2 linked regions of the Thiorhodovibrio frisius genome follow. The protein of the gene in region 2 interacts with the protein of the main gene of each other region in a pairwise test. Links are inferred from orthologs where the notes say so. Each region holds a gene or a part of one and is shown on either strand. Other genes may lie near its edges.

Region 1 (9,942 bases), 3.3 Mb from region 2 along the record:
CCCGGCGTAAGACCTGAACATCGCTCGCCCCGCGGCGGAATAAGTAGGTATCAGGGAAGAACCAACCTTCCGGATGCTCGATGTCGAGATCGAGCGCGGCAAGAATCTCGTCGTCGCTTAGACCTTCGAGCTCATGCTTGAACTCAGGCTCGGCAGCAATGCTGGCAAGGGCATCGCGAAAAGTCCGCCCTTCGATCAGGGTCACTGGGTATTGAATCGAGCGACCAGAGACCAGCTGATCAAGGAGCTGCGCTGGGGTCATGCCCGGCGTTAGCGCATATTCGCCCGCTTTGATTTGGTCGGCCTGCTGGCGGTTGTAGGCGAGCGCGATCAGGTAATGCGCATTTTCAATCAGCCCATCCGCCTCTAGCCGACTGGCGAGGGTGCGAAGACCCTCCCCGCGCGGAACTTCCAGAATCACTGGTTTGCCAATCAATGGCTCGCCGTCCGGGTCTGGTTCACCCAAGTCGATGGGCATTGCCAGAAAGCGCTGGTAATCTTCCCAATAATAATATCCAGCGCCAGCGCCGAGACCGAGGAGAAGCAACAGGGCGATCAGGGTATTTTTCATCACCATCCGCCAACGCGCGCCCAAGATCGGCCGTCGCGGCTCAAGGCCCTCAAGCCTGTGCGAAAATCAGAGTACCATTGGTGCCGCCAAACCCGAAGGAGTTGCTGAGCGCAACCTTCATCGGCATCTCGCGCGCCTGATTAGGCACCACGTCAAGGTCGCAGTTGGGGTCGGGCGTTTCGTAGTTAATGGTGGGTGGCGCCACCTGATCGCGCAGAGCGAGCACCGAGAAAATGGCCTCGACTCCACCGGCTGCACCAAGCATGTGGCCGGTCATGGATTTGGTCGAACTCACTGCCACGCGCTTGGCATGATCGCCCATCGCCAATTTAACACCCTTGACCTCGGCAATATCCCCGGCTGGGGTGGATGTACCGTGCGCATTGATGTAGTCAACCTGATCGGGGTTGAGGCCAGCATCGGCCAGCGCCAGCTTCATGCAGTTACAGGCGCCCTGCCCGTCCTCGGATGGCGCGGTCATATGGTAGGCGTCTGAGTTCATGCCCACCCCGACAAGCTCGGCATAAATGGTGGCGCCCCGAGCGAGCGCCATGTCGTACTCCTCAAGTACCATAATGCCGGCGCCATCGCTGAGCACGAAACCATCACGATCCTTGTCGAATGGGCGGCTCGCCCGTTGGGGATCATCGTTGCGCGTCGAGAGCGCCCGCGCGGCGGCGAAACCACCGAGACCAACCGGCGAGGTCGCCATTTCCGCTCCACCAGCAATCATCACATCCACCATGCCATGGCGGATCATCATGGCCGCCTCGCCGATGTTGTGGGTACCGGTACTGCAAGCCGAGACGATGGAGAAATTCGGCCCCTTGAGACCAAATTTGATCGACAGATCCCCGGCCACCATGTTGACGATATTGGCCGGCACGAAGAATGGCGAGATCTTACGCGGCCCGCCACTGAGATAGTTGCCATAGTTGTTTTCGATGCCGGTGATACCACCGATGCCCGAACCAACCGCAACGCCAATGCGCTCGCGATTCGCGTCGTTAATCTCCAACCCGGAATCGCGGATCGCCTGCGTGCCAGCCGCGATGCCGTAGTGGATGAAGGCATCCATCTTGCGCAGATCCTTCTTCGACACATACTCGGTTGCGTCAAAGTCATAGATAGGACCACCAAAACGCGTACTGAAGGGCGTCACATCGAAGTGCGTAATGGCCTGAATGCCACCACGGCCATTCAGGATGCTGTCCCAGGCGGAGGCGATATTGAGCCCGACGGGGGAAATAATACCCAGACCGGTAACGGCGACTCTTCTACCTGACATGTATCACCTCTTCACTTGCTCCTGCTGACGAATGCCCTTTGAGCCAAGTTCGCCCCCGGTAGAACCGGGTGGAGAACCGAACAGATCCGCACGGATAGGGCATCAAAAACCTGACGAACAGACTGTTGGGGGCACTTATGCTGAAGGTGCTTAAGGCTGATGATCCCGGCTAACCCAGCGGACGAGACGCCGTTGTTTCACGGCAACTCCCACCAGGCTGGATGAAATTCACATGGTGAAATCCATCGACAGCCGCTCCACCCCGGCATGCGACGCCATCGAGAACCTCCGCGAGCACTTCTGGCCCATCCGGTCCCATCCGGCACATCGCGACACCCAGATTTCAGAATTTGGGCGGCACGGATGAACCGAACTCAGGAAAGTCTCAATTCAGTCTGCATGGGGGCCTCCCCCAAAATCCTGTCTTACCCCGAATGGGCGTTAATGTAATCGACCGCCTGCTTGACGGTGGTGATCTTCTCGGCATCCTCGTCGGGGATTTCGGTTTCGAACTCCTCTTCAAGTGCCATGACCAGTTCGACAGTATCGAGCGAATCGGCACCGAGATCGTCAACGAAGGAAGCCTCCGGGGTGACTTCCTCTTCCTTGACGCCCAACTGTTCGACGACAATTTTCTGGACTCGCTCTTCAACGCTGCTCATTGTTTGACAAACCTCCGGTGAATGAAACCCCCAAGGGGCGAGGGTCGCGGTATTTTAGAGATAAAAACCCCTATTTGAAAGCCGAAAACCGCCTCTCGCGGCCCTTAATCCATCAGCATGCCACCATTGACGTGCAGGGTCTCGCCCGTAATGTACCCGGCCTGAGGCGAGGCGAGAAATGCAACAGCGGCAGCCACTTCCTCGGCCTGCCCAAGCCGCCCGAGCGGAATGCTCCCAAGCAGTGCATCGCGGTGCGCATCTGGCAGGGCACTTGTCATGTCAGTGGCGATGAAGCCCGGTGCGACGCAATTGACAGTGACACCACGGCCCCCGATTTCGCGCGCGAGCGACTTGGAAAACCCGACCAAGCCCGCTTTGGCTGCGGCGTAGTTGGTCTGCCCGGCGTTTCCACTGAAGCCGACGACCGAGGTGATATTGATGATACGACCATGGCGCGCCTTGGTCATCGCCCGCATGCAGCGTTTAGTCAGGTGGAAAACCGCACTCAGGTCGGTGGCGATGATCGCGTCCCACTCCTCGTCTTTCATGCGCATCATCAGATTATCCTTGGTGATGCCGGCATTGTTGACAAGGATCGAAGGCGCGGCGCCGAATTCGTCGCTGATGCGCGCAAGCGCCGCGTCCATGCTGGCTGAGTCTGTGACATTCATGCACAACCCAAGCGCGCGCACGCCTTGGCCGATGAGTTCCTGCTGAATGCGCTGCGCGCCTTCTTCGGTAGTAGCCGTGCCCGCCACTCGCGCGCCTGCTTGACCCAGCACAACTGCGATCGCGCGACCAATGCCGCGGCTTGCACCCGTTACCAGTGCGATTTCATTTTCCATCATGGATTGCCTCTGTCTTGAGCCTCCGTCATGGCCGCCCGCAGTGTTTCGGCATCGAAGATAGCCCTGGTCGGTCGCGTCTTGTCGATGCGCTTACCGAGGCCAGCCAGCACTTTGCCGGGCCCGCATTCAATGAAAAGCTCCACACCCCGATCGGCAATAGCCTGAATGGTCGCCACCCAGCGCACCGGACGATACAGTTGCTGGGCGAGCCACTCGCGGATTTGTTCGATATCGGCAGCCGCCGCCACGCTGGCATTCTGAATGACCGCAATCTCGGGCATGCGCATCGGGCACTGCGCCAATGCGGCCTGAAGCTGCTCGGCGGCTGGGCGCATCAAGGTGCAGTGCGAGGGCACGCTGACCGGCAGCAAGAGTGCGCGTTTGGCGCCCAGTGCCTTGGCACCTGGCAAGGCTCTTTCCACCGCTTCGCGCTGCCCAGCGATCACCACCTGCCCGGGCGCATTGAAGTTTACCGCCTCTAGCACCTGATTGCCCGCCTGATCCGCGCACAGTTGCACTACTTGCTCATCATCAAGACCCAGAATGGCCGCCATGGCACCGGAACCAATAGGCGTCGCCTCCTGCATCAGCCGGGCGCGCACGGCCACCAGGCGCGCCGCGTCGGACAGCTCCAAGGCGCCGGCGCAGACCAAAGCGCTGTATTCGCCGAGACTGTGCCCAGCCATCACATTGGGCACATCGGGCACATCGGGCACATCGGGCACATCGGGCTTTGGCCGGTCGCTGTCGCGCCAGCACCGCCACAGGGCAACCCCGGCCGCCAGCATCGCAGGCTGGGTGTTCTCTGTCTGGTCGAGATCCGCAGCAGGCCCCGCGCTAACCAGCGACCACATGTCATGCCCCAAGATGTCGGAAACCTCGGCAAAGGTTTCTTTCACCTGGGGAAACGCTGTCGCCAGATCGCTCAGCATGCCGACAGATTGCGAACCCTGTCCAGGGAATACAAAGGCCAGTCGTTTGGTCATTGCTCGTTTCGTTGATGCAGATGCAAAAATTGACGAAGTTTCACCGTCGTTGGTCGGAAGATCTGCGCGTCCATCGACTAAAAGCGCACCAGCACCGATCCCCAGGTAAAGCCACCACCAAAAGCCTCCATCAGCAAGGTATGCCCCCGCTGGATGCGGCCATCGCGCACCGCTTGGTCAAGTGCCAGCGGAATGGAGGCCGCTGAGGTATTGCCATGCTTGCCGACTGTAATCACCACCTGTTCCATGTCCAGATCAAGCTTGCGTGCGGTGGCCTGGATGATACGCAGATTGGCCTGATGGGGCACCAGCCAATCGATATCCGAGCGTTCCATGCCATTGGCATCTAGCGCCTCATCAACAATGCGCCCCAAGGTGGTCACGGCAACGCGAAAGACCTCGTTACCCTTCATTTCCATGTAGGGCGAGCCCGTGCTGCCGTTGCCAATGCCAGCCGGAACCTGAAGCAGGGATTTATAGGTTCCATCGGCGTGCAGATGGGAGGAAATAATGCCCGGTTCCTCGCTCGCACGGAGCACCACGGCTCCGGCTCCGTCGCCAAAGAGCACGCAGGTAATGCGATCAGTCCAGTCGACGATGCGCGACATCGTCTCGGACCCCACCACCAAGGCGGTGCGCGCGGCACCGGTGCGCACGAATTTATCCGCCACCGAGAGCGCGTAGACAAAGCCCGTACAAACAGCCTGCACGTCAAAGGCGGGGCAGCCATGAATGTCGAGCCGATGCTGCAACAAACAGGCGTTACTCGGAAAGATCTGATCGGGCGTAGTGGTCGCCACGATAATCAGGTCGATCTCGTCTGCGGCAATGCCGGCGGATTCGATCGCGCGGCGCGCCGCCATCTCAGCCAAGTCAACACAGGTCTCACCTTCTTTAACGATGTGCCGCTGTTCAATGCCTGTGCGTTCTCGAATCCAGCTATCCGTCGTATCGACCATCTGCTCAAGATCATGATTCGTCAGTACTTTCTCTGGCAAATAACTGCCAGTACCGAGAATCTTCGCAAAGGCCATCAGAGAACCGCCCCTGACTGCTGATCGACTACCCCATCGGCACCAGCCGTCAAGGAAGCGACCGAATTGAATTTGAGACTTGGTTCAGGGGACGATTGAGTCTCTGAGGGGGAGGCCGATTCGGGCACAACAAAATGCGCGGCTACCTCATGCTCAATACGTTCAGGGATGTTGCTTAAAATTTCCTTACGCGCGATATGGATGGCGTTCTCGAACGCAAGCTCATCGGCGCCACCGTGACTCTTGATGGCGATGCCCCTCAGACCAAGCAGACTGGCGCCATTGTAACGACGTGGATCAACTTCCTGTCGGAATGCGCGCAGCACCGGCAGCGCCATGAGCCCGGATAGCCGCGTGAGCAGATTCTGGCTGAAGTGCGCCTTGAGTCGATGGGCCAACAAACGCGCGACGCCCTCACTGGTCTTGAGCGCGATATTACCGACAAAGCCGTCGCAGACCACCACATCAACATCGCCAAGATAAATATCGTCGCCCTCGACGTAACCGACGAAGTTGAGCGTGCTCTTGCTCAGCAGTTCATGCGCATTGCGGACCTGCTCGTTGCCCTTGATCTCTTCCTCGCCGATGTTCAACAAGCCCACGCGCGGCGCTTGCAGACCATCGACAGCGCGCACCAACTCGCTGCCCATGACCGCAAACTGAAACAGGTGCTCGGCAGTGCATTCGACATTGGCACCGAGGTCGAGCATGTGGGTGCGACCGTTCACTGCCGGGACTGCGGTCATAATGGCCGGGCGGTTGACATGCGGCAATGTCTTGAGCACAAAGCGGGCGGTCGCCATCAGAGCGCCGGTGTTGCCCGCGCTGACGCAGGCATGCGCGCGACCCTGCTTGACCAGATCAAGCGCCACGCGCATGGACGAATCTTTCTTGTTGCGCAGCGCCTTGGAGGGTAGCTCATCCATGCCAACTTCCTGCGACGCTGGATGCAAGCTAAGACGCGGGTGCCCGGCCTTGTCGCCCAACAAAGGCCGCAGTCGCTCTTCGCGACCGACCAGAATCAGCGACGTATCCTTCGCCTTGCTGAGAAAGTTAACGGCTGCCGGCACCACAACGTCCGGACCATGATCCCCCCCCATGGCATCGAGGGCTATGATGTGACTCGAACTCAAATCAGCAATCCTCGATGACCTTGGGCGTGGCGGACGCCATTTCCTGACCATGATCGGCAAGAGACAATGTCTTTAGGACCAGGCAGGACCTTTAAGACCGGGCAGGCGCAAAGCAAAACTTGGCCAGGCAAAAAAAGAAGCTTCAGCATCTCAACGCCACGACGGGCAGTTCTTGCCCTTTCGGGCAGCCGTCAGTGACGCTTCAGTCCACTGTCTTATCGACGATCTTACGACCGCGATAAAACCCGTCCGCTGTCATGTGGTGGCGACGATGAAGCTCGCCCGTGGTGCTATCTTCCGCCAGCGTTGGCTTGGAGAGCGCGTCATGGGAACGGCGCATGCCGCGTTTTGACGGGGTTTTACGATTTTGCTGAACAGCCATTGGAATCTCCAAAAACTTAAATACCCGGCGGGTCCCACGCAGACAACTGCCAGAACCCTCGAGCAGAAACCGAAAAAAACACAGGGCCGACGTCAAACGCAGGCCGCTAAAAAATCTGGTGAGAAACCGGCAAAAACCTGGCGAAAATATGGGCAACCACTGATGCTCACATGATGTTAGCGCCGATTTGCTTTCCACTCAGCCAAAACAGCAAAGGGCGAAACATCCTGGTCAGATTCCCGCACCCGTTCTGGACTCAAGGGCTCTGAACTCAAGGGCTCTGGCCTCATCGGCCTTGGCAGATCGGCCGGGAGCGAACCTGGCCCATCGCACTGCAAATGCCTTGTAATCGCAGGAACTGCAAGCAGAACCTCGTCCTCAATTAACCGCAGCGGCCGCAACAATGGCTCTTCAAGCAGCAGCGGATCATAGTCATCCGGCAAGCGGGCCGCTTCATCGAAACCCTGCACCAGCGCGAGCACCGAGTGCTCATCGAACAGCCAGTCCATCATCCCAAGACAGCGCTGACATGTTAAACGAAGCCTGCCCCGAACGGCGACATGCACGACAGAGCGGCGCGCGTCATCCCGACCAAAACGCAAGCTGTAAACCAGGTCTTCACACGGCTCTGCAATTAGCGACTGCAACCGCGCCAAGGCACTGGCGCTGATTGTGCCGGCATAATGCTGAGAATGCGCGACAGCCCGCGCCGGGTCCATTAGATCTGGCAGGCTTGGCAGATCGGGCAAGTCAGGCAAGTCAGGCAAATCCTTCGACATCAGCCGCTCAGTATAGCCCGGCGCTCTATTCGCGGTCAATAACGCCGATGACTCAGGGACTTAAAACAAGACCAACAAACTGTGAGGAGCACCAGATTACCCCCCCGTCAGGGCCAACAGCACTCCGGCTGCGACGGCCGAGCCGATGACTCCCGCCACATTCGGCCCCATGGCATGCATCAGAAGGAAGTTTTGATGATTTTCCTCGAGCCCGACGCGATTGACGACGCGCGCCGCCATGGGCACGGCTGAAACACCAGCAGCACCGATCAGCGGATTCACCTTACCGCCGGTAACACGGTGCATGATCTTGCCCATCAGCACTCCTGCGGCAGTGCCTATGGCGAAAGCCAGAGCGCCCAGCGCAAGAATCCCCAGGGTCTCGAGGGTCAGGAATTTTTCCGCCGACAGCTTGGAGCCAATTGCCAAGCCGAGCATGATGGTGACGATGTTGATGATTTCGTTCTGGGCCGCGCGGCTCAGGCGCTCAACCACGCCGCATTCGCGCAGCAGATTGCCAAAGGTGAGCATGCCGATCAGTGGCGCGGCCGAGGGCAGCAGCATGGCGCACAGCAGAAGCACCACAAAAGGAAACAGCATGCGCTCCAGCCGCGACACCGGCCGCAGTTGCTGCATCACCACCGCGCGCTCCTCTTTGGTGGTCAGGACGCGCATGATAGGTGGCTGGATAATAGGCACCAAGGCCATATAGGAATAAGCAGCCACGGCAATAGCGCCGAGCAGATCAGGCGCGAGCCGAGACGCCAGAAAAATCGCCGTTGGCCCGTCGGCGCCGCCGATGATGGCAATGGCCGAGGCATCCTGAAGGGAAAAATCAAACCCGGGGACGAAATTCAGCGCCACCGCGCCAAGCAGCGTGGCAAAAATGCCGAACTGCGCAGCCGCGCCAAGCAGCAGTGTCGAGGGCCGGGCGATCAGCGCACCGAAGTCGGTCAGCGCCCCAACCCCCATAAAAATCAGCAGCGGGAAGACGCCGGTCTCGACCCCAACGGCATAGATCTGGCCGATCATCCCATCATGCCCACCAATATCGGCGACAGGAATGTTGCTCAGCAGCGCCCCAAAGCCGATTGGCACCAGCAGCAGCGGCTCGAACTTCTTCGCAATAGCGAGGTAGATGAGCACACCGCCGACCGCCATCATCAGCACCTGACCCGGGGCCAGGTTGGCGATCCCCATGGACGCCCAGAGTTTGAGCAATTCTTCCACGGGATTATCCCAACACAACCAGGGGAGCGCCCAGCGACACCGAGTCGCCTTCCTTCACCCGGATCTCGACCACTGCTCCGGCCGCTGGTGCTCGCACTTCGGTTTCCATCTTCATGGCCTCAAGCACCACCACCACGTCACCGGCAGCGACTGACTGCCCGGCGCTGATCGGGATTTTGACGATATTGCCCGCCAGTGGAGACTCGATGACTTGGTGCTCGCCCGCCGGCGCGACCGCCTCTGGCGCAGCTGTCGCGGGAGCTGCGGCGACACTGTCGAGCGCGCCTGCTGGCGAAACGCGCACATTGTAGCTCTTGCCATTGACGTCGATACGGTAGGCCTCCGGGCCGCCGGCTGAACCGGGACTCGAGCTGGCAGCGGGCGCCGCTGCGGTGCTGGCTTCGGCCGCCTCGCGCTGGTCGAGTTCCCAGGGCGGCACCTCGAAGGCAGTGGGATTGTCGCGATTTTCCAGAAACTTCAGGCCGACCTGCGGGAACATGGCATAGGTAATGACATCGTCCACCACCGCATCGGCCAGACGGATGCCGCGTTCTTTGGCGAGCTTTTTCAGCTCGGCGGTTAGCTTTTTCAGCTCCGGCTCAATCAGATCCGCCGGGCGGCAAGTGACGGGCTGCGCACCTTCAAGCACCCGTGTCTGCAAGTCTTTGTTCACCGGCGCTGGCGTCGAGCCATAAGTGCCCTTGAGCACCCCGGCGGTTTCCCCGGTAATGCTCTTATAGCGCTCACCCATCAGCACATTCAGCACCGCCTGGGAGCCGACGATCTGCGAAGTAGGCGTGACCAGCGCGATATAGCCCAAGTCCTCGCGGACTTTAGGGATTTCTTCCAGCACGGCGTCGAGGCGGTCGGTCGCGCCCTGTTCGCGCAGCTGGTTTTCCATGTTGGTAAGCATGCCGCCCGGCACCTGGGCGACCAGAATGCGCGAGTCCACGCCTTTGAGCGCGCCCTCGAAACGGGCGTATTTCTTGCGCACCTCGCGGAAGTAGGCAGCGATTTCCTCGAGCAGAT
Region 2 (15,815 bases):
AGGACAGCTTCTACCAGCTTCAAGCCGAGCAGGAAGACCTCACCACGCTGCTCGCACGCCACGGCCATGTGCCGCTGCCGCCCTATATCGAGCGCGCGGACGACACCAGCGACCTCGAACGCTATCAGACGGTCTACGCAAGTCGCGCCGGTGCCGTGGCGGCGCCAACCGCCGGGCTGCATTTCGATGACGGGATGCTAAAGCAGCTTGAGGCCATGGGCGTCGACTTTGCCGAGCTAACGTTGCACGTCGGCGCCGGCACCTTCCAGCCGGTGCGGGTGGACAATCTCGACGAACATCAAATGCACGCCGAATGGCTTGAGGTCAGCAGCGAAGTGGTCGACGCGATTACCCGCACCAAAGCCAAAGGCGGACGGGTAGTTGCGGTCGGCACCACCAGCGTGCGCAGCCTGGAAACTGCTGCCGCCGATGGCCAGCTCAAGCCTTTCTGCGGCGACAGCAGGCTGTTCATCCGCCCCGGCTATCGCTTTCGCGTCATCGATGCCATGGTGACCAACTTTCACCTGCCCGAGTCCACGCTGCTGATGCTGGTGTCCGCCTTTGCCGGATACCGGAATATCCTGGCCGCCTACCGGCACGCCGTCGCTGAGAGGTATCGCTTTTTCAGCTATGGGGATGCGATGTTTCTGACACCGACAGAAAGATAGACCCAACGGGCATGAAGGTTCGGCTTGTTGGCAGGCAACCCAGGTCGATTGGGCGTGCCCAAAGACTGGTATCCTGAAAGACCCGCTTCGGGTCGCACTGGTCGTTATCATCGCCATTCTTTGATTTCACCAAGGCCCTGATCATGAGAAACCTGCATAAGCCTGTTGCCTGGAAAATCGAGACTTCTCATCACTTAATCGACGGAGGCTGCCAACATGGCGAATTTTGCTGATCTGTTAGGATCTGTCATTCAAAACAACCTTGGCCCATCGGGCCAGCAACGCATGGGCAATGCGCTGCAGGACTTGCAATCCAGCTTTGGGCAGCTGAGTGGAGGTGGCGCGGCGGGTGCGAGTCAGGGTGGAATGCTCGGCAGCCTTCTTGGCGCAGCCAAGAATTCGCTGGCGGGGGCCTCGAATAATCCGCTTCAGGCCGGCGGTGTTGGTGCCGTGCTGGGGTCTTTGTTTGGAGGCGGCGGGGATTCTGTCAAAGGCGCTTTGTCGGGCGGGGCGCTGGCGATGATCGCAGGCGTTGCCTACAAGGCCCTGATGAATGCCAATCAGGGCGGTGATGCGCAAGCGCCTTTCAGCGGTGGCAATCTGCCTCTGGGTTTGCAGCCGCCGCAAACTGCTGCCGAGGAGCAGGTGGTTGAACAAAAAACCCAGTTGATCATCAAGGGCATGATGAATATCGCCAAATCGGACGGGGAGGTGAGCGGCGACGAGATCCAGCGCATTCTTGGTAAGGCTCAGCAATCGGGCGTGGGCTCGGATGAGCAGGCATGGCTGATGACGGAGCTGAGCAAACCGCTCAATCTGGACGCCTTCGTGGCGGAGATCCCGAATCAGGAGGTTGCCGCCGAGGTCTATGCTGCCTCCTTGCTTGCGGTCGAGGTCGATACCGATGAGGAGCGCGACTATCTGCGCCAGTTTGCCGAAAAGACCGGCCTGCATTCAAGCGTGGTGCAGACGATCCACCAGACTTTGGGGATTGCTGCCCTTTGAGCCAAGGTCGCCAGAACCTTCAGCAACAATCAGCAGCTGATGCAACCCCCGGGTCCTGGCATGGCGCACTGCTTGGGGGGTTGCGCCATTACCCGCATTGGCTCGGTGCCGATCCCGCTTGCAGTGGAGCGCAATCCAAATGGCTCGCGACGGCCTCGGGTGTGGGGTTTGGCAGATTAGGGATGCATCCAAGGCAGGGAGCCGATAAGCGGGATCTTAGCGCGGCGATATTGGCTTCGACGGCTAGCATCTCGGGGTCGGTCTGGGTGGCGACCCAAGCAGCCAGGTGGCAGCCGTCGGCAGCGATGGCGGCGGCGGTTAGCAGAGCGTGATTGATACAACCGAGCCGCAGACCAACCGCCAGCACCACGGGCAGGGGCTCGGGGTCGCCAAGCAGCGCGGGCAGATCGCGCACCATCAGCTGTTCGCTGAGCGGGACATGCCAGCCGCCGACGCCTTCCACCACCACCCAGTCGGCCTGGGTGCCGAGCCAGCGGTAAGCGGACAGGATGCGGTCGGGATCGATCCGCTGTCCGCTGGATTCCGCCGCAAGGTGCGGCGCGATGGGTGGCGCGTACGCGATGGGATTGACCCGGTTGTAGGGCAGGGGCTGGGAGCTGGCGGCCAGCAGAGCGAGGGCATCGGCGTTGCGCAGGCCCTCTCGGGTCTGTTGGCAGCCCGAGGCGATCGGCTTCATGCCAAGCGCGCTGGCGCCCTGGGCTTGCAGGGCGCGCAGCAGACCAGCGGCGACCAGGGTCTTGCCCGCGCCGGTGTCTGTGCCGGTGATGAAAAGGCCTCTGCTCATCGAGCTGTTATCCAGACATGGGGCGGCGCCCAATGGCGCTGACTGGGATGGCGACGCCCTGGTCGGTCAGCTGCTGCGCGGGCACTTTCTCTGCTGCCATCCATGCCTGTCCGTAGATCACCTCCCAGGTCGAGGGTAGGCGACCATCCTGGCGTTGCCGCTCGTAGGCGGCGGTCATGCGGCGCAGTCGCTCGCGGCCGGTCAGTCCGCGCTGGCGGCTGTGTAAGCGGTTTTGGGTGCCGAGAGATTTCATGTCGGCCATCAGGTCGGTGACCTCTGAATAGGTCAGGGTCAGACGTTCGCAGTCCATCACGGGGTCGGCAAAGCGCGTGCGCACTAGCATGTCGCCGATGTCGTGCATGTCCATGAAAGGGACGACATGCTCGCCGCCGTCGGCCTCGGCCCAGGCGCGGCGCAGTTCGATCAGGGTGTCCGGGCCGAAGGTGGTGAACATCAGCAGCCCCTTTGGCCGCAGGACGCGGTAAAGCTCGCTGAAGCAGGCGCTGAGGTCGTTCGACCATTGCAGGGTCGCGTTGGAGAACACCAAATCGACGGAGTTGTCCGCCAACGGCAGCCGGTCGATGTCGGCGCACAGGGCGCGCGGGCGGTTGCGCCAGTGGCCGCAGCGTCGGGCGCGCGTGAGCATGCCGGTGGCAAAATCCAGGCCGATGACGCGGGCGTTGCGATAGCGTCGGCACAAGTCATTGAGTGCCAGGCCGGTGCCGCAGCCGAGATCCAACACAGTGGCGGGTTGTAGACGCACATAGTCCAGGCGCTCGAGCAGACGCGCGCCGACTTCTCGCTGTAACAGGGCGGCGGCGTCATAGCTGCTTGCCGCGCGTTCAAAGGAGCGGCGCGCGGCGCTCTTATCGATGGCGCCGGTTGACATCTTCGTCTGCTGTTGGCTGGGTGGCACGCTCAACTGACCACCTCGGAAAGAAAACCATGGATCAGCTCACTCACGGCCTGGGCATGCGACAGAAAGGGCGCATGCCCGGCGCCTTGCAGGCACTCGACCTGCGCCTGCGGATGCAGGATGGTGATGCGCTTGGCCACGGCGGCTGGCACCAGGGTGTCGCGCTCGCCAAACAACCAGAGCGTGGGTTGGCGGATGTCTGGCAGCGGGCCGCGGAGGTCTTCATCTCGCAGCAAGTCTAGCCCGATGCCCAGCGCCTCGGGCTGGGCGACGGGCGCGGTTTTGAGCGCCAGGCGGAGCTGCTTGAGCAATTTTGGCGCCTCATCGCTGCCGCGCACCTGCAAAGTGAGAAAGCGCTGAAGCGTAGCGTTCGTATCCTCGAGCAGGGTGCTGTGAAACTGTGCCAGCGTCTCCTCCGGCATGGCGACTTGCCAGTCAACGGCCCGGGTGAAACGCGGCGTGCTGCTAATTAGAATCAATGCCTTGACCCGCTTGGATGCTTGGCGTGCGGCCTGGAGCGCAACCAGACCGCCAAGTGACCAGCCAAGCCAGATCGCCTGCTCGGGCGCCTGCGCAAGACAGGCATCGGCCCAATCGGGCAGCCTGGTCCAGTCGGGTTGCCAGGGAGCACCGGCATGGCCGGGCAGGGCGAGCGCACAGCGCTCGCGCCCGGCGGCCAGGCTGTCTGGTAAGCTGGACCAGATGGCCGGGTTCATGCCCCAGCCATGCAATAAAACGAGCGGGTCAGGGCTCATGTGGCTGGTGCTCCCTGCTTGGGGTGATCAGTGCTTGGGTGATCGGTTGTCGGTAGTGCTGCCAGTGCTTCAAGTAGCCGGTCGATATCCTCAATCCGGTGGCTGGCCGAGAAACTGATGCGCAGCCGGGCGTGGCCTTGCGGGACGGTCGGCGGTCGAATGGCGGGCACCAGCAACCCCCGCGCCTCAAGCCGGCGGCTCCAGTCGAGCGCGCGCGCGGAGGAACCTGCCAACAGCGGCTGAATGGGCGTGATCGAAGGCATCAGCGGCAGGCCAAGCTCGGCAGCGCCCTGACGGAAGTAACGCACCAGTTGGCCGAGATGGTCCCGACGCCAGGGCTCGGCCTGCATCAGCTCAAGTGATGTTAAGCTGGCTGCCGCGACCGCAGGCGGCAGGGCGGTGGTGTAGATGTAGCTGCGCGCGCGCTGAATCAGGGTTTCAATCAGTGCGTCGCTGCCGGCGACAAAGGCCCCGAAGGTGCCGAAGGCTTTGCCCAGGGTGCCAACCAGAATGGGGACTTGCTGCTCGCCAAGCGTATATACCGAACCCCTTTGAGATTTCGGCTCGTTCTGGGCCGGGTGACGGCCACGGGGGACGCCGTGAATACCTCCCTCTAGGCTTCCCGGCGGCGTCCTGCCGCCGAGACCCCCGTGGCCGTCACCCGACCCAAAACCGACAACCAGTTTGCGATTGGTATCGTTCGCATCCCGCGCGGATGTGGCCTGCGCCTCGATTTCTGCCAGGGTGCCGCGCCCATCCGCTCCGATCACACCCAGACCATGGGCGTCATCGATCAGCAGCCAGGCATCTGCCTGTTTTGCCGCTCGGGCCAGCTCGGGCACGGGCGCCAGGTCGCCGTCCATGCTAAAGACGCCGTCGCTTATTATCATGGCCGTGGCTTTGTCACTCCGGGCGCTGGCTAGCAGGCGCTGGAGATCGGCCGGGTCCGCATGGCGATAGCGGCGTGGACGCGCGCCACTCAAGCGCGCGCCGTCGATCAGCGAGGCATGATTGAGCCGGTCGCACAGAATCTGCTCGCCGCGCCCTGCCAGTGCGCTGATCACCCCAAGGTTGGCCATATAGCCTGTGGAAAAGAGCAGCGCCCGCGGTCTTTGGGTGAAGTCGGCCAGGGCTTCCTCAAGCTGGTGATGGTAGCGGCTATGGCCATTGATCAGATGGGATGCGCCGCTGCCGACGCCGAACTCGCCAGCGGCGCGGGTAAAGGTTTCGATCACCCGCGCATCGGCGGCCAGGCCGAGGTAGTCGTTGCTGCAAAAGGTCAGCAGAGTGCGCCCCTCGACCTCCATCAGCGGAGCCTGGGGGCTTTCGCACAGCCGTCGGCGCCGATAGAGTTGGCGGTCGGCGAGTTCCGCAAGTTGCGAGCCGAGCGCGCGAGCCCGATGGGAGGGCTCCGGGTCGGCAGGGATTGCGGCAGTCATTTAAAGCAGCCGCCGGGCTCGTTGCGCCCCTCGTGCGGCATGGCTTCAAACGCAAGGCCCAGGCGCTCAAAGAGGGCGAGATCGCGGTTGGCGCCGGTGTTCTCGGTTGTCAGCAGGCGCTCGCCATAGAAGATGGAGTTGGCGCCAGCCAGGTAGCACAGAGCCTGGAGTTCGTCGCTCATGGTCGCACGTCCGGCGGATAGTCGCACATAGGAGGCCGGCATCATGATTCGTGCGGCTGCAACGGTGCGGACGAATTCAAAGGGGTCCAGCGCGGGCGCGTCTGCTAGTGGCGTGCCCTCGACCTTGACCAGCAGGTTGATGGGCACGGATTCCGGATGCGCCGGCAGATTGGCAAGCTGGCACAGTAGCCCGGCACGATCAGCGCGCGCTTCGCCCATGCCGAGAATACCGCCGCTACAGGTCTTGAGACCGACGGCGCGGATATGCTCCAGGGTGTCGAGCCGTTCCTGATAGGTGCGGGTGCTGATTACTTGCCCGTAAAATTCGGGCGAGGTGTCCAGGTTGTGGTTGTAGTAATCCAGCCCAACGTCTTTCAGCCGTTGTGCCTGGGCGAGGGTCAGCATGCCTAGGGTGACGCAGGTTTCAAGCCCGAGATCATGCGCCGCCGCGATCATGGCCATGACCTGCTCAAGATGGCTGTCGCTTGGGTTGCGCCAGGCTGCCCCCATGCAAAAGCGGGTGGCGCCGGTGGCCTTTGCCGCGCGCGCGGCCTCGGTGACCTCATCAAGCGACAGCAGGCGCTCGCGCTCAAGCCCGGTGTCATGTTTGGCGCTCTGGGAGCAGTAGCCGCAGTCCTCCGGGCAGGCACCGGTTTTGATGCTGAGCAGGGTGCTGACCTGCACCCGATTGGGCTCGAAATGCTGGCGATGGGCCTGCTGGGCGGCGAACAGCAGATCATTTAAGGGCTGACTCAGCAGGGCTTCGGCATCCTGCTGCGACCAGTCATGGCGCAAGTCTGTCGGGTGCGAATCTGGGGCGAGATCCAATGGCATGGTGGAAATTCCGTGAATAGGCGCCCGGAGCAGGGTGCGGAGAAAGGGCCGCGCCTCGGGGCAAAAGCAGACAAGCTTAAGGCCATTGCCGAGGCTGTCAACCATGATGGCCTTCGGCGGTTGACAGCGGCCCGGCGACTGGCTCAGCGATTGAGCAGGCAACTGCTGCGATTGGCGTTTGAGAGCGCTTATCCGCCGACTTGCGTGCTCTGTGGCGCTGCGGGTTTTGGCGAGCTGGATCTGTGCCTGGGGTGTCTGGCGGACCTGCCGGATGTTGCGCCAAGTTGCGAGCGCTGTGCGCTGCCGCTCCCGGCTGGTACGCCAGATGGCATTGTCTGCGGAAAGTGTCAGCGCCAGCCGCCGGCCTATGATCGATGCATTGCGCTCTTTCGCTATCAGGGTGCGGTGGCTCGGCTGGTTGGCGATTTTAAATTTCGCCAGCGGCTGCACCTGGGGCGACTGTTCGGTCAACTCCTGGCTGAGGCGGCACGCTGGCAACCCGATGCATCATTGCCGGACCTGTTGGTGCCGGTTCCGCTGCATCCTTCACGGCTGCGCCAGCGCGGTTACAACCAGTCGCTGGAAGTAGCGCGGGTCGCAGGCCGCGCGCTGGGGATTGACGCAGACCGCAGCGGGGTCGAGCGGGTGGTCGCGACGCCGCCGCAGCTCACGCTTGCGCGCGAAGAGCGCCAAAGCAACGTGCGCAACGCCTTTCGCGTGCGACGGCCATTGATGGCGCGCCATGTCGCCATTATCGACGATGTGGTCACCACCGGCGCCACGGTTGGAGAGCTGGCGCGGGTGCTGCGCCAGGCAGGCGCCGAGCGTGTCGATGTTTGGGCGGTTGCGCGCACGCCCTGATTAATGTCTGACGCTCAGCCAGAAGCTCGCTCGCGCAAACCGAGCACATCCTGCATGTCGAACAGGCCGCGCTCGCGTTCGCTGATCCAGAGCGCGGCGCGGGCGGCCCCGCGGGCAAAGGTCATGCGGCTGCTGGCCTTGTGGGTGATTTCGATGCGCTCGCCTTCGGTTGCGAACCAGACGCTGTGCTCGCCGACGACATCGCCCGCGCGGACGGTGGCAAAGCCGATGGTCTGGCTGTCGCGCGCGCCGGTGTGTCCTTCGCGCCCGTAGACGGCGACTTCTTCGAGATTTCTCCCCAGAGTGTTGGCGATGACCTCGCCCATGCGCAGGGCGGTGCCGGAGGGGGCGTCGACCTTGTGGCGGTGGTGCGCCTCGATGATTTCGATGTCGGCGTCCTCGCCCATGACTTGGGCGGTGAGTTCCAGCAGCTTGAGCGACAAATTGACGCCGATGCTCATGTTGGGGGCCACCACCAGGGCGATGTCAAGGCTGGCCTCGCTCAGGGTTTCGCGCTGATCGGGTGTCAGTCCGGTGGTGCCTATGACCATGCGGCAGCCGGCATCACGACACAGCTGCAGATGGTGCATGGTGGCTTTGGGGGAGGTGAAGTCGATCAGCACGTCGAAATCGGCCAGGACTTCATCCAGGTCGGGTCGAATGGGCGCGCCAACCGGGCCGATGCCGGCGACTTCTCCGGCATCGACGCCGATCAGGCCGCTGCCGGCCAGCTCGGTGGCGGCGCCGACGCACAGCCCCTGAGTGTCATGCACCGCCTGGATCAGGGTGCGTCCCATGCGACCGCCTGCTCCGGCGACGGCCACGCGAATATCGGTCATAAAATGCTCCTGCGCCTGTCATGGCAGGCGGGGTTAGTTGGGTTCAATTCAGGCGCATTCTGACCCCAAGGGGTGCAGGCGATCAATCATCCGCGATCAGGCCACGCAGTATTCGCTCGCCAAAATGAATCGGCAGCGAGAAATGCCCCTGATCAGGGAGGGTGGTGAGATTGGCACCGGACAGATGGTCGCGATACCAGCGGGCGTGAGCCGGAGGGACAGTGGCGTCGGCCTCGCCGTGCCAAATGCTGATGGGCGCATGGATGGCGTCGCAAGGGATGCGCCAGTCGTGGGTGTAGAGATGCAGATCGCGTCGGGCTCCGCGCGCGCCCCGGGCCATGGCATCGCCGATGGTGCTGTTCAAGATGGCTTGATTGTCGCCCGCGGACAATGCGGTCAGATCCTTGGACGGGAGGTTCAGGGTGCGCACGTGCTCAACCAGCCCGGGCCAGCGCGCGAGCAGCCAGGGGGTTGGTCCGCCATAGAGCCGCTGGGCCAGCCAGGGCGAGCGTTTGGCCAGGGCCAGGCTGGAGCGGGCCGGTCGATGCATGGCGGCGAGTACCTCTTGCAGGTACACCGGACCGAGTGGGCAGACCAGGATGCGCGCGCTGAGCCGTTCGGGCAGTCGCCAGGCGCAGGCAAGGGCATAGGGACCGCCGCCGGAGAGGCCGAGCAGGGCGAAGCGTTCGATGCCCAGATGATCGGCCAGTGCGGCAAGATCGGTTGGCCAGTCGCGCAGTTCAAGGCCCGGCTGGTCATCGGAGCCGCCGTAGCCGGGTCGATCCGGGGCGATCAGGCGCAGGCCGAGCGCTGTTGCTGGCTGGTGCAGCAGCGCGGCTTCGCGCCCGGAACTGGGGAATCCGTGGCAGTAAAACACCGGGCGGCCGTCGGGCTGACCGAACTCGTGCCAGGCAATGCGCCGGCCATCGGCGTTGCGGAAGGATAAGACGTTACTGGCAGGCATGGGCGGTAGCTCGGTCGAGTTCGATCAGCTCCAGGCGATGGTTGCCGCAGGGATGCTCATCCGATGGGCCCTGGGTCAGCAATACCAGGCCATCGAGGATGCCCATGTCGCGCAGCCAGGCGCGCACGAACTCGCCCCACTCGGCGCGATCCTCGCGCACATCAATCGGCTGGATACCGTAGGAGAATTCCAGCGCCTGGGCGGTAGCGGGCAGGGGGCTGAAGGCGACAATCCAATGCGGCAGACGGAAGCGGGCGATGTTGCGCGCGGTGTTGCCGTTGCGGGTTGGGGTGATGATGACCTGGGGCGCGCTGCGTTCGGCGGTGTGATAAACGCTGCGCGCAATCAAATCCACCGCGCGCAGGCTGCCGTCGCTGCCGTAGGCGCCCAGTGCTGCGGCTAGGGCGCGGTTGTCGCGTTCGGGCTCGGTGGCGGCGGCGATGCCTGCGAGCATGGCGACGGATTCAACCGGGAAGCGGCCCATGGCCGATTCGGCCGAGAGCATGACGCAGTCGGTGCCGCCAAGGATGGCATTGGCTACATCTGTGGCCTCGGCGCGCGTCGGGCGGCGGAACAGCACCATGGATTCAAGCATCTGGGTGGCGGTGATGACCGGTTTACCGCGCATATTGGCGATCTCGGTGATGCGCCTTTGGGCGACGGCGATGTTCTCGATGGGGATTTCCACGCCCAGATCGCCGCGTGCCACCATGATGCCGTCGCTGGCCTCCAGAATGGATTCCAGTTTGTCGAGGGCATCGGCGCGTTCGATCTTGGCGATGAGAAAGGGCTGGTAGTTGAGTTCAGCCGCCGCTGCGCGCACTGCTTGCATATCCTCGGCGTTGGCGACGAAGGATTGGCTGATGGCATCCACGCCCTGCTCGGCGGCAAAGCGCAGCCAGTCGTGGTCTTCCTCGGTGAATGCGCTGATGCCAAGATCAATGCCGGGCAGGTTGAGCCCTTTGCGCGAGCGCAACTCACCGCCTGCGCGCACATTGCAGACCACTTCGGTCGGGCTGACCTCCACCACTTTCAGCAGAATGAAGCCGTCGTTCAAGAACAGCCGGTCGCCGGGCTTGACCGCCGCAGGCAGGTCCTTGAAGGTCACGCTGGCGCGTTCGACGTTACCGAGAATGTCCTCGGTGGTCAGGGTAAAGAGGTTGTCGCGCACCAATTCAACCGGCTCTTCGGCGAGGTCGCCGATGCGCATCTTGGGACCGGGCAGGTCGCCCATGATGGCCAGCCGCTGGCCGGTTTCTAGCGCGGCCTGGCGCAGGCGCGCAATGCGCTCGGCGTGGGATTGGGGGTCGCCATGAGAGAAATTAAGCCGGGCGATGTTCATCCCGGCTTTGAGCATCTGGCACAGTACCTCCGGCTGATCCGATGCGGGGCCGATGGTGGCAACGATTTTGGTTTTGTGAGAACGAAACTGCATGACGGATGGTGTTCCAATTGGATTGTAGGTGAAGATCTAGGTAAAAAGGGCCGGATTCGCGGGAGAGCTTCTCTGCGACCTCGGGGATTTTGGCAAGCCATCTGGGATAGCATGCCATCCTGATATGACCGATGCGTCAATAGGAGATTTGACTGCTGTCACGCGTTTGAATGAGTTGACAAAGGCAGAAAGATTCCCTTTGCACCTGCATGGTTTTCGCGTAATATGCGCCGGAACCGCCTGCTGCTATTTCGGTGACCGATCCTCCCGCCTGGCTTATTCCCCCTCCCGCTCAATCTGTTCCGTTTCGATCTCGCTCAGACTTGGTCGCTGCCGGTCCCACGCCGCCCTGCGATCAGATCTTCGCCCGTTGGAACTGACTGCGCATTTCACCTATTGAGCGCGGGGCGCAACAGGACAGGAGACGGATCATCGATCCTCGGCGAGCGCATCTGGCAGTCCGATCTTCGTCCGGTGAGTGCATTGGCCGGGCGGAGGCGCCCGTTCCGCAATGCACATCTTTTTGATGAGAGAGACTGATGAATATTTACGTTGGCAACCTCGCCTATGGCGTGACCCAGGACGAACTGCGCGATGCCTTTGCTGCTTATGGCGATGTCGAAAGCGCGAATCTGATCACCGACAAATTTACCGGCCAGTCCAAAGGGTTCGGCTTTGTTGAGATGCCGAACAATTCCGAGGCGGATGCCGCGATCAAGGCCCTGAACGAGACCCCGCTGAAGGGTCGCCCGATTCGCGTCAATCAGGCCAAGCCCCGGGCTGAGCGGGCCCCCCGCAGTGGCGGTGGTGGAGAGCGCTGGTAAATCCTTGCGATCCAGTTCCTGAAATCCTTTCAGAACTCGGCCCGATCTGGGCCAGACCTCGGTCAGGGATGACTGAGGATGGCCTTGGTTACGCTCGGGCCTGGCATCTGACCTTATAGTCGCACGGATTGCTCGCATCATTCCCCATGGTCTTCGGCCAAATGGGGGAAATGCGGACGATTTGCGCTCTTGGGTTATCAAATAAGGATCAACCCAAGGCGCTAACTGCGTACTGTGGTGCTGAAAGCCGATCTGCAAGGCGATGTGCCAAGCGTTCGGCCTTATGGCGAATGAATTCGCCTTGTAGACCTAGCTTTCGTTCTGGCTGTCGCCTTTGCTATCCGTGGGTGCAGCCTCGGGCGTGCTTTCGGCTTGGGCGAGGAGCGAGCTGTAGTAGGTTTTCATTAAAAACATGCCGGCGAAGAAGGGAATGCTCAGAGCATCGAAAAGGGACAGTCTCCCTGGCCCTTTCGCCACCATGGCGATGGCGCCCACGGCAAGCGCCAACAGAAAAAAGCCCGCAGCCGCCACAGGTGCGCAGCCACTCGCTACGCTTTGTATCTCTTGGCCGCGGCGGCGTCGAGCGGCGATGAACAACTCCTGTTCTGATAGACCATCCTCGCCTGATTGAGCATCCTCGTCTGATTGAGCGCCCTCGCTGCTCTGGGGCGCTTCTTCGCTGCTTTGGTCGGCGTTTTCTCTCGCTGCGTGCAGTTTCAGTGCAATACCGCGAGTTTTGAGCGCCTGAAACAAAAAGAAGGCGCCAATGAGTGTCAAGCTAATTCCGATGAATGAAGGCATGGTGTATTACCCGTTGCTAACCGCAGTGGTTGGGCCGAATTCGGCATTAGCGGCGCGCTCGCGTTCCTCAAGTTGTTGAAATAGTTCTAGCACCCAAAGTACCTTGGCGCTTACGGCACCGTCCACCTCGCCTGGATCGGGGACGGCGAGTGCGTCGACCAGGAAGCGATTTTCTTCCAGGGGGGCGGCGGTGCAGACGGCCTTGATGGGTAAAGGCGTTACGGCCATGGCGCGGCCAAGCAGGGTCAGCTTGCGCGTGGGGCTGACGAAGGCGCGCTGAGAGACAGAGTCGTAGCCATTGCGCGCGATTTCCTGCCCGATCTCGGCATAGAGCAGGCGCGCGGCATAGATACCCGGCCGACAGGTGGTGGGTAGCTTGGCGATGCCGGCTTCGGCGCGTTGGTAGAGTGTCTCGGCGGTGTCGAGCAGACGTTTGACGATGTCGCCAATCACCTCATTGAAGACTGGGCGTTGCAGCCAGGCGTCGGGATCAAGACCGGCTTCGCGCAGCCACTCGAGTGGCAGATAGATGCGACCGTTGCGCGCGTCCTCGCCCACGTCGCGGCAGATGTTGGTGATCTGCATGGCGGTGCCGAGGTCGCAAGCGCGGGCGAGCTCCGATGTCGAACGCGCCCCCATGATGGCGGCCATCATGCCGCCGACGGCGGCGGCGACCCGGGCGGAGTAAGCATAAACGCCGGACAGATCCTGGTAAACCCGGCCTTCGGCGTCCCATTCGAAGCCTTCGAGCAGGGCCTCGGGCAGTTCGCGCGGGATGTCGAAGCGCTCAATGGCGCCGGCAAAGGCGCGGTCGGCGGGATCATCAATCGGGTTGCCGCGATAGGCGCGCTCGAGGCGCTCGCGCAGGCCGGCGAGGGCGACCTGATGGTCCTCGGGATTGTCGTCAATGGCATCGTCGGCCAAGCGACAGAAGGCGTAGAGGGCTGTGGCAGGCTCGCGCAGCCGCTTGGGCAGGAAGAAGGACGCGGCGTAGAAGGACTTTGAGCCGTTGCTTAGCAGTTTGCGGCAGGCAAGCAGATCGGCCGGATCGGCAAAGCTGGAATCACGAATGAACAGAGGCATCTGGGACCACCCTATCGAGCACGCGCGCGGAGGAAATGACACCCGGCAAACCGGCGCCGGGATGGGTGCCGGCACCGACAAAATACAGTCGGTCGACTTCCTCGCTCAGGTTGTGGGGACGGAACCAGGCGCTCTGCAGGAGCACGGGTTCCAGGCTGAAGCCAGCACCCATAGTCGAGAGCAGGCGTCGTTCGAAATCTTTTGGTGTGGTGACCCGGGAGACGGCGATGGCGTCGCTCAGGCCAGGCAGCACGGTGTTTTCTAGATACTGGGCAATGGCCGCGCGGAAAGGCTCGGTGCGCTCGTCCCAGTCGACATCGGCGCCTAAGTGGGGCACGGGAGCCAAGGCGTAGAAAGTGTCACAACCCTCGGGCGCCAGGGATGGGTCGGTTGCGGTGGGCCGATGCAGATAGAGGCTGAAGTCCTCGGCCAGTACCTTGCGATTGAAAATGTCGTCGAGCAGACCGCGATAGCGCGGGCCAAGCAGAATGCTGTGGTGCTTGACCTCCGGGTACTGACGCTTGGTGCCGAAGTACCAGACGAAGAGCCCGTTGGAGTATTTGGCGTTTTTGAGTTTCTTGTCGGTCCAGTGGCGGCGCTTGATGGACGGCAGCAGGTGCTGGTAGGTCCAGGCCACATCGGCGTTGCACACCACCACCTCGGCCGGTACATAATCACCATCGGTCAGGCGCACGCCGTTGGTTCGAGGCTTGCCCTTGCCGGGGCCTTGGTTCTTGGCGGTGGTGATTTCAGCCACCTCGGTGTTGTAGCGGATGCTGCCGCCCTGGCCATTAATCAGTTTCACCATGCCATCGACGATAGCGCCGGTGCCGCCCATAGCTGAATGCACGCCCCAGTGGCGCTCCAGATAGGAGATGAGCGTGTAGATCGAGGTGACTGACAATGGGTTGCCGCCGATCAGCAGTGGATGGAAGCTCAGCGCCACGCGTAGGCGTTCGTCCTTGACGAAGCTTGAGACCATACTGTAGACGCTGCGGTAGCTTTGCAGCGCGACCATCTTTGGCGCAATGCGCGCCATGTCGGTCCAGTGGGTGAAGGGCAGATGGCCGAGTTCCTTGAACCCAACATCAAAAATCTTCTTGCTTGTCTCAAGAAAGCGCTCGTAGCCCTCGACATCCTCGGGCGAGAAGCGGCGCACTTGCTCGCGCATGGCCTCGGCGTCGCCATTGGTGTCGAAGGTGTCGCCGTTGTCGAAACGAATCCGATAGAAAGGATCCATCGGGCGCAGGTCGATATCGTCTTCGAAGCGCCGCCCGCACAGTTGCCAGAGTTCCTCAAGCAGGAAAGGGGCGGTGATGATGGTCGGCCCGGCATCGAAGGAGAAGCCATCGATATGATGCACATAGGCCCGCCCGCCTGGGGCGTCTAGCTTCTCGAGCACCGTGACATGGTATCCGCGCGCACCCAGTCGAATGGCTGCCGCCAGACCGCCGAAGCCGCTGCCGATGACCACGGCCAGAGGTTTTGCCGAGGATGAAGCTGGTGCGGCGTCGGCCAAGGTGCTGCTCCCGTAGCTCACTTAAGATAAGATGAATTAAAGTGTCAAGTCGGATAGATGTCAATCTGTCCTGACAGTATAGCAGCACAAAAGCGCGCAAGGCTAGATCTTCAGCAGCTTCAGAAACTCCGCAGTTGGAAGTGGCTTCAGTCGTGGCTGGCTGTTGCAGCGCTAATCTGCCTCTGCGATGCGCTTGCCCCAGGCGCGGGCCTCGTTTAGTACGCGTTCGGGCTCGAGCGTGAGGGGGTTGCCATCGCGAATCACCTGCTGGCCGCTGATCCAGACATGGCGCACCTGATGGCTGCTGGCGGCATAGACAATCTGCGAGCAGGCGTTGTAGAGCGGCTGGGTGTGGGGGTCGCGCAAGTCCAGCGCCACCAGGTCGGCGGCCTTGCCGGGTTCGAGCGAGCCGGTTTCTTCATCCAGGCCAAGTGCACGCGCGCCATTGAGAGTGGCCATGCGTAACGCGGTCGCCGCGGGCAGGGCTGAGGCGGATTGGGCCACGCCCTTGGCGAGCAGGGCGGCGGTGCGCATTTCACCGAGTAGATTCAGATCGTTGTTGCTGGCGGCCCCGTCAGTACCCAGGGCGATATTCACCCCGGCCTTGAGCAGCTTGGTGACCGGGCAGAAGCCGCTCGCGAGCTTGAGGTTAGACTCAGGACAATGCACCACCTGGGCGCCGCTCTGCGCCAGGCGGTCGATTTCCTCATCGTTGAGCTGGGTCATGTGGATGGCGACCAGCAGCGGGCTTAGCAGGCCCAGATGATCGAGTCGCGCGAGGGGGCGCTCGCCATGATCGCGCAGCGACTGGGTGACCTCATCGCGCGTCTCGTGCAGGTGGATGTGCACCGGCACTTGCAGTTCTTCGGCCAGGGTCGCGATGCG

What was found.
Region 1: the proteins of bioH (region 2) and acpP interact in binary tests that used the Escherichia coli proteins (3 or more experiments, as listed by UniProt). The link is inferred for Thiorhodovibrio frisius from one-to-one orthologs.

What each region holds. Positions count from the first base shown.
Region 1 is NZ_CP121471.1:761,345-771,286, reverse strand. What follows is about bases 904-3,804. They hold acpP (acyl carrier protein), read right to left. Parts: upstream 2,522-3,804; coding sequence 2,285-2,521; downstream 904-2,284. Other genes in these bases: fabD (ACP S-malonyltransferase), read right to left, coding at 3,366-3,804; fabG (3-oxoacyl-ACP reductase FabG), read right to left, coding at 2,626-3,369; fabF (beta-ketoacyl-ACP synthase II), read right to left, coding at 904-1,859. Outside these bases: endolytic transglycosylase MltG, read right to left, coding at 1-571; more of fabF, read right to left, coding at 621-903; more of fabD, read right to left, coding at 3,805-4,355; Thiofri_RS03845 (beta-ketoacyl-ACP synthase III), read right to left, coding at 4,433-5,389; rpmF (50S ribosomal protein L32), read right to left, coding at 6,725-6,904; Thiofri_RS03830 (YceD family protein), read right to left, coding at 7,081-7,683; Thiofri_RS03825 (sodium ion-translocating decarboxylase subunit beta), read right to left, coding at 7,780-8,913; oadA (sodium-extruding oxaloacetate decarboxylase subunit alpha), read right to left, coding at 8,918-9,942. UniProt on the Escherichia coli protein: Carrier of the growing fatty acid chain in fatty acid biosynthesis.
Region 2 is NZ_CP121471.1:4,065,426-4,081,240, reverse strand. Bases 2,274-5,272 are described here. They hold bioH (pimeloyl-ACP methyl ester esterase BioH), read right to left. Parts: upstream 4,150-5,272; coding sequence 3,397-4,149; downstream 2,274-3,396. Other genes in these bases: Thiofri_RS18500 (aminotransferase class I/II-fold pyridoxal phosphate-dependent enzyme), read right to left, coding at 4,146-5,272; bioC (malonyl-ACP O-methyltransferase BioC), read right to left, coding at 2,486-3,367; bioD (dethiobiotin synthase), read right to left, coding at 2,274-2,478. Outside these bases: tRNA preQ1(34) S-adenosylmethionine ribosyltransferase-isomerase QueA, read left to right, coding at 1-668; Thiofri_RS18520 (tellurite resistance TerB family protein), read left to right, coding at 885-1,673; more of bioD, read right to left, coding at 1,762-2,273; more of Thiofri_RS18500, read right to left, coding at 5,273-5,588; biotin synthase BioB, read right to left, coding at 5,585-6,604; Thiofri_RS18490 (ComF family protein), read left to right, coding at 6,617-7,465; dapB (4-hydroxy-tetrahydrodipicolinate reductase), read right to left, coding at 7,480-8,304; Thiofri_RS18480 (alpha/beta fold hydrolase), read right to left, coding at 8,387-9,268; pyk (pyruvate kinase), read right to left, coding at 9,255-10,703; Thiofri_RS18470 (RNA recognition motif domain-containing protein), read left to right, coding at 11,243-11,527; Thiofri_RS18465 (hypothetical protein), read right to left, coding at 11,837-12,328; Thiofri_RS18460 (phytoene/squalene synthase family protein), read right to left, coding at 12,335-13,411; Thiofri_RS18455 (phytoene desaturase), read right to left, coding at 13,392-14,930; Thiofri_RS18450 (TRZ/ATZ family hydrolase), read right to left, coding at 15,102-15,815. UniProt on the Escherichia coli protein: The physiological role of BioH is to remove the methyl group introduced by BioC when the pimeloyl moiety is complete. It allows to synthesize pimeloyl-ACP via the fatty acid synthetic pathway through the hydrolysis of the ester bonds of pimeloyl-ACP esters.